Regions from separate parts of the Dyella sp. Tek66A03 genome, predicted to be linked through region 3. Evidence: riboswitches for the same ligand, from Rfam matches in the RefSeq annotation. Region 3 holds a riboswitch; each other region holds the start of a gene.
What was found. A riboswitch is a leader RNA that binds a small molecule or an ion and turns the genes downstream of it on or off. The one in region 3 is predicted to bind cobalamin.
Positions count from the first base shown of each region.

Region 1 (2,262 bases), 980 kb from region 3:
CTTGGCCCGTGCGGTGCCCCGGGATCGTACCAGTGACATACCAGGTAACACCAGTTCTCCGTGATGCCGTGTGAGCCCGCCTGGCGTAACGGTTCTTGTCGAAAATTGGTAACCCCGGAAAGTCCCGTCAAATCACCCGATTGCCAGACTGGTATGGTCATTGGTATCGTTCTCGCATGGAAACCGCCCTAGTCAATGAATACCGCCGCCTGAGCCGAGACCCGGCCACCAGCCAGCCGCTCGCCTACCTGCGCCTGCGCCGGGCGATCCGCAACGTGGTGGAACACCGCGATATCGAACCGGGCCAGGCCCTGCCCAGCGAACGCGACCTGTCGCGCTTGCTGGAGCTGTCGCGCGTCACGATCCGCAAGGCCATCGCCGGCCTGGTCGAGGAGGGCCTGCTGAACCAGCGCCACGGCGCCGGCACCTTCGTGGCCGAACGCATCATCAAGCCGATGTCACGGCTCACCAGCTTTACCGAAGACTTGCGTGCACGCGGCCTCAATCCGCGTTCGGAGTTCTTCGAGCGGGGCGTGGGCGAGGTGACGCCGGAAGAGTCGATGGCGCTGAACCTGTCGCCCGGCGTCCTGGTCGCGCGCCTGCACCGCGTGCGCTATGCCAAGGACGAACCACTGGCGATCGAACGCAGCGTGGTGCCCGCCAGTATCCTGCCCGACCCGATGGTGGTGCACGACTCGCTCTACCAGGTGCTGGAAACCCTGGGTTGCCGCCCGCGTCGCGCGCTGCAGCGGCTGCGCGCCGTCTCGCTCGGCGCCCAGCAGGCCCGCCTGCTGCACGTGCCGGTGGGTAGCGCTGGCTTGAACATCGAGCGACGCAGCTTTCTCGACGACGGCCGCGTGGTGGAATTCACCACCTCGTGGTACCGCGGCGATATCTACGACTTCGTGGCCGAGCTGCAGACGGACTGATCGCGGCCTTGGTTGCCGGAAGCGGGCCGTGACCCTAAAATTCCGTTTGTTCGGGTGTCCCGCGGCACGTTTTCGCGGGATGAAACGGGAAGCCGGTGCACGCTGCCAACGCAGCCATTCCGGCGCTGCCCCCGCAACGGTAAGCGAGTGATACGAACCTGAAGGCGACACGCCACTGTGCTCTGGCACGGGAAGGCGCCCGAAGGTGCATGCACCGATAGCATGCCACTCGCGAGCCCGGAGACCGGCCCGACACGTAACGGATGGCTCGCGGTGGGCGAGGCCGGACGTCGTGTCATGGCGCGTCTCGCCTGTCCGCCGTTCTGCTTTCCCCTGCGTGGCTGCCCGACCTTTCGTCGTCAGTGTCGCGCGGGTGCGCGGCCGCTAGGAACACCATGAAGAAGACCCTGCTGGCAGCTGCGCTGCTGTCGAGCACGATGGCCGCCCAGGCCGCCGATACGAACTCGCCTCAGTCGCTGTCCACCGTCATCGTCACGGCCACGCGCACGTCGATTACGACGGACGAGGCGCTGTCCTCGGTCACCGTGATCACCCGGGCGGATATCGAGCGCCTGCAGCCGGCCTCGGTGCATGACTTGCTGGTGGGCCTGCCCGGTGTGACCTTCAGCCAGGCCGGTGGCCTGGGCCAACAGAGTTCGCTGTTCCTGCGTGGCACCAATTCCACCCATGTGCTGGTGCTGATCGATGGCGTGCGCATCGGCGCGGTGGGTGCCGGCTTGCCGGCGTTCGAGCAGATTCCGGTCGACCAGATCGAGCGTATCGAGATCGTGCGCGGTCCGCGTTCGAGCCTGTACGGCGCCGATGCGATCGGTGGCGTGATCCAGATCTTCACCCGTCATGGCCAGAAGGACGGCCAGCTCGCGCCGTCGCTGAGCGTGTCGGCCGGCAGCCATAGCTACACGGACGGCCATGCCGGCCTCTCCGGCGGTGACTCGCACGCCTGGTTCAACTTAGGCCTCGGCGGCCAGTACACCAGCGGCATCCCGGCCTGCCGCGCCGGCGCGGCCGAGGCAGGCGCCGGCTGCTTTGTGGACCAGCCGGGCGACGATGCCTTCCGTAACTGGAACGGCATGGCCAACGGCGGTTATCGCTGGGACAACGGCACCGAACTCTCGGCGACCTGGCTGCGTAGCAAGAGCTTTGTCGAATACGCCGGCAGCCCCTTCAGCGGCAACCAGGCGGTCAACCAGCAGATCGTGTCCGGCGCGCGCCTGAGCTTCACGCCGCTCGATGCGTGGAAGGTCACGCTCAATGCCGGCCAGAGCAGGGATGATTCGTCGACCTTCTTCCAGGGTACTTACAACGACATCTT
Region 1 is NZ_CP199584.1:4,933,882-4,936,143, forward strand. Features, by position in the region: gene ACT01B_RS21860 (GntR family transcriptional regulator) at 177-929, shown strand; cobalamin riboswitch at 965-1,196, shown strand; gene btuB (TonB-dependent vitamin B12 receptor) at 1,325-2,262, shown strand, end outside.
Region 1: linked by a shared signal. The riboswitch ahead of btuB (TonB-dependent vitamin B12 receptor) and the one ahead of btuB (TonB-dependent vitamin B12 receptor) in region 3 are both predicted to bind cobalamin.

Region 2 (2,262 bases), 490 kb from region 3:
AGCTGGCGATGTATTCCAGCGACGACAACATGCGGTACAGCTCCAGCGTCTCGCCGATCTCGTTGCCGCCAAGCGAACAGGCGATGCGCATGAAGAAGTACTGCGGCGTTTCGATCACCTTGCGCAGCTGCGGATGACGCAACAGGTAGCGGTCGTACACCGTGCGCAGGCCGAAGTATTCGAAGCGACGCGAGGCGAGCGGATCGATCGCATCGTTGAGCTTGCGGGCATTGATGGCAACGAAATCGCGCAGGCGCGAATTCAGGATGCCCAGCTCGGCGCCGCGCGCGATCGACTGCGAGAAGCTCTGGATTTCCTGGCCGCTTACTTCCTTGTCGACGTAGGCGCTGAGCAGGCGCGCGGCCAGCTGGCCGTACTCGGGTTCTTCAGCGGTAAGTGCGGCGGCGGTGCGGATGGACAGTTCGTCCAGTTCGCGCGTGGAGGCACCGTCGTACAGGCCGCCAATGGTCTTGAGCGCCACGCGCAGCGGATCGACGCCATGCAGACCTTCGCCGCTGCGAGTGACCGCGCGCACGATCTTGTTGACGTCGACGATCTCCTGGCTGCCGTTGCGCTTGGTGACGCGCATCTGGCCAGGGTTATGTGGCGGGGTAAGCGCGAACGGCGTGTCCGCGCGGGGGGCATCTGCGACGGCGGTGTCGGCGGGGAAAGCGGCAGCGTCCGCGCGTTCGTCAGTACGCTCGCGCGAGGTGGTGTCGATAGGTTGCATGGCGTCGCTCCGGACATAGGTTCATCAACCGCCTGCTCCCGCGCGCAGGGCTGAAGCGATGATGGTTTCCACGGACGGTCGATCGGCCGAACTCGAAGGCCCGACGCCACGACGCGCCTCCCCGCGGAAGCCGTCACCACGCACCGCGGCGCTCAGGCCGCGATGTGTCGGCAGGTCTTCGGACTTGCGGACGTGGGTCTTTCGACCCTGCCTACTTGCTCCCGCTTCCCAGCCGCTGAGGGCCAGTGCGATGGGGGCTTTCGTTTCCGCTTACCGCTGCGGGGCAGTTCCGGATTTGCACCGGATTCCCTATTAAGCCAATCCGACCGTAGGTCTGAGAGAGGCACCGACCGACACAACATATCGGGCTAAACCTGGTCGGTCAACCCAACAAGTTGTGGATAGGTCGGTGGATAAGCGGGAAAACCCCAAGGGCTGGCGTGGCTTGTCAGCCGGCCAGGAAAATTTCTTATGCGGTCCCCTGGGGTGGTTCAGGGCAGGGTTTTGGGCAGCAAGGCGGCGAACTCCGCGGCAAAGCGATGCACGTCGCCGGGCCAACGGGCAGAGACGTAGTTGCCGTCGCGCACCACGAAGGCCGGCGTGGCATCCGAGTCGTTGTCGCGCAAGAGGCCGGAAGTCTTGCGGCGGTAGTGCGGCGCGTCGCGCGGCACGTCGAGGAAATCGTCCGGCCTGGCCAGTGCGCGCGTCACTTCTTGCTGCACCGACATATAGCCCGCCGGCTGACCGGGGCCATCGGGATAGGTGCGGTAATAGTCCGGGTCCCAGAAGCGAGTGATGCGGGTCAGCGACCACGCGGATTTTTCCAACGCCCAAGTCAGCGCGGTGGTGCGTCGCCCATGCAGCACGGAGCGACCATCTACACCGCGGCTGCGCGCAGCCAGCACCACGCCATGACAGATCGCGGCGACCGGTTTGTCGGCAGCGAAGAAGGTGGCGACCACGCTCTGGAGTTGGGTGCTTTCGAGATAGACGAGTACGCCGCGCGCGCAGTGACCACCGGGAAGCAGCAAACCATCGAAGCGAGCGGCCTCGATGTCATCCCAGCGCTGTGGCGCGTTGAATGCCTGGTCCTTCAGTAGCGCAGCGTAATCGCGGCGCGCAACCGCATTGGCACGCAATAGACGCCCAAACAAAATCAGCTTGCGCAGGCCCGGTATCCAGCCCCAGAGGTCGAGCCCTTCGCCACTGATCATGATCGGGTCCGCGCTCGCCGGCGTGCCATCCGGCGTGGCGAAAATCACCTGATGCCCTGCCCTGGTAAGTACGCGCCAGGGCACGGCGACTTCGCTGGGATCAAAGTCCTGGTGGGGTAGGGGGATGAGTATGTGTGCCATACGCCGATGTCAGCCCCCCTCGAGCGCCGAAACGAGCTGCATGCCGGTGTCGAGCTGCTGTAACGAGCCGTTGGAGATGGCGTCGGGGGATGCGGTGCTGACGGTGGCGCGGCTGCGCAACCACGGCGGTTGCCGCCGTGGACCGGGAACGTAGACATGCCACTTGCCGTAGTCATC
Region 2 is NZ_CP199584.1:4,440,946-4,443,207, reverse strand. Features, by position in the region: gene ACT01B_RS19780 (ribonucleoside-diphosphate reductase subunit alpha) at 1-730, opposite strand, end outside; cobalamin riboswitch at 883-1,095, opposite strand; gene ACT01B_RS19775 (DJ-1/PfpI family protein) at 1,222-2,085, opposite strand; gene ACT01B_RS19770 (energy transducer TonB) at 2,095-2,262, opposite strand, start outside.
Region 2: linked by a shared signal. The riboswitch ahead of ACT01B_RS19780 (ribonucleoside-diphosphate reductase subunit alpha) and the one ahead of btuB (TonB-dependent vitamin B12 receptor) in region 3 are both predicted to bind cobalamin.

Region 3 (2,262 bases):
CTGTTGTCGTCGCGGCGCACGCTGGCCTGCAGCGATTGACGCCCAAAGGTCTGCTGCCACTGCACGAACACACCGCGATCGATACGGCTGTCCACCGCGTAAGCCGTGCTGCTGTCCACTTCGTCACGCTGCCAGTCGAAACCGGTGCTGAGCAGGCCAGCGCCAACACCGATATCCGCCTGCAAGGAGCCGATGTCGCGGTGGGTGTCGAAGCGGTCGACGTAGACGCCCTGCAGGTAATCCTTGCTGAAGTCTCCGCTGGTGCCCACGCTCAGGGTAAAGCTGAGGTCCTTGCTGGGACGGTAATGCAGACGGCCGCCCACCACCTGGGTCGCACTTTCGTCGGAATCGGAATAGGTGCCGTCGTAATAGTTGTGACCCTCGCTGCGGAACAGGCGGACGTCGGCATCCCACTGTTGGTCGAAGCGATAGCCGCCCTGCAAGGTCACGGCGGTGTTGCGATATCCGTCCCTGTCGGGCTGGTCCGCAAAACAGGCGGCGCCGACTTCGGCTGCACCCACGCGACAGGCGTTGATGCCGTCGGTCTGGTCGTGCGAGGCCTGCAGCGAGTACCAGCCATTGCCACTCTGCCCTGCCAATCCGGCCGCACCGGCAAGATGGCCGTAGCTGCCCACACCGAGGCTAAAGCTGGGTACGAAGGCGCCCTCGGGGCGACGGGTAAAGATCTGGATCACACCACCGATGGCCTCCGAGCCGTACAGGCTGGAGAACGGCCCACGCACGATCTCGATGCGCTCGATCTGCTCGACGGGAATGTCCTGCAGTGCCGCCGTACCGGTGGTGGCCGATCCGATCTTGATGCCATCGACCAGCACCAGCACGTGATCGGACTCGGTGCCGCGCAGAAATATGCTGGTGGCCTTGCCGGGACCGCCGTTGTTGGCCAGCTGCATGCCGGGCGTGCCACGCAGCAAATCCGCCAGCGATGCTGGCTGCAGGCGCTCGATATCGGCGCGATCGATCACGGTGATCGCCGAAAGGGTCTGATCCTGGGTCTGCTCGGTACGGGTGGCGGTGACCACGACGCCGCTGAGATCGGTCGTCGCCTCGTCCGCGAACGCCGACGAGAACACGCTCAACAACGCCGCCGCCAGGATCGTCTGGCGGACTTGGGAAATCTGAAATGCCACAGCAATGCTCCTCGACCGCGCCTGCCCGTGCGGTCTTGCATGAGATGAGGAACAGGCGTGAGGAGACGTGGCGGCCGTGCGTGAGGCACGGCATCCATGACATGGCCCGCCGCCTGTCTGGTCGTACCTCGAGGCCGGTCTCCGGGCTCGCGAGCGAAGGCATCGGATGCCTTCCGGACCAGCGCCTTCCCATGCCTAGGCACAGTGGCTGTTGCTGACCGTTTACTCGCCTACCGTTGCGGGGGCAGCTCCGGAATTGGCGCGTGCAACGAGCACACGCAACCGCACCGGATTCCCGTTTCAACCGCCAACGCAATGTTGGCGGTCACCTCAGGCCGGGCGATCTTAGCAGCATCGGCCAGGGATGGCTTGATCGAACGTTGGAGTGCGGCCAGCGCGCCGGGCCGGATAGGTACTGTCTAGAAACCGTCCCGAAACTGGCGCGAGATTGAAACACCAAAGCGTTGTCATTGATGCCCGCGAATCCCCGGCTGGCATCCCCCGCGCCAGCCCCCAGCCCGGAGCGCGGCATTGGACGAGATCGACGACGTCAATCGACGCAGATTCCTCAGGATGGCCGCCGCATCGGCCGGCGGACTGGCCGTCCTGTCAGCCCTTCCCCCGGTCATCCGCCAGGCGCTGGCCACGCCCGCAGCTAGCGTGACCGGCAGCATCGACGATGTGCAGCACATCGTGATCTTCATGCAGGAAAACCGCGCCTTCGATCACTACTACGGCAGCCTGGCTGGCGTGCGCGGCTTTGCCGACCGCGTTCCCGCACCGCTACCGGGTGGTATGCAGAACGTGTGGTACCAGCCCTACACGGGGAACTCGGCCGGCCACATGCTGCCGTTCCACATGAACACCACGATCACCAGCGGCATCTGCGTGAGCGCGCCGGCCATGAGTTACCCGGTGGACATCGCCATCTGGAACAACGGCAACTTCGACGCCTGGAACACCGCGCGCCCGGCCGGCCTCGGCATGGGCTATTTCACCCGCACCGATCTGCCGTTCTATTACGCGCTGGCCGACAATTTCACCCTCTGCGACCAGTATTTCTGCTCCACCCTCACGCAAACCAACCCCAACCGCCTGCACGCGTTCACGG
Region 3 is NZ_CP199584.1:3,952,930-3,955,191, forward strand. Features, by position in the region: gene btuB (TonB-dependent vitamin B12 receptor) at 1-1,151, opposite strand, end outside; cobalamin riboswitch at 1,267-1,499, opposite strand; gene ACT01B_RS17705 (phosphocholine-specific phospholipase C) at 1,725-2,262, shown strand, end outside.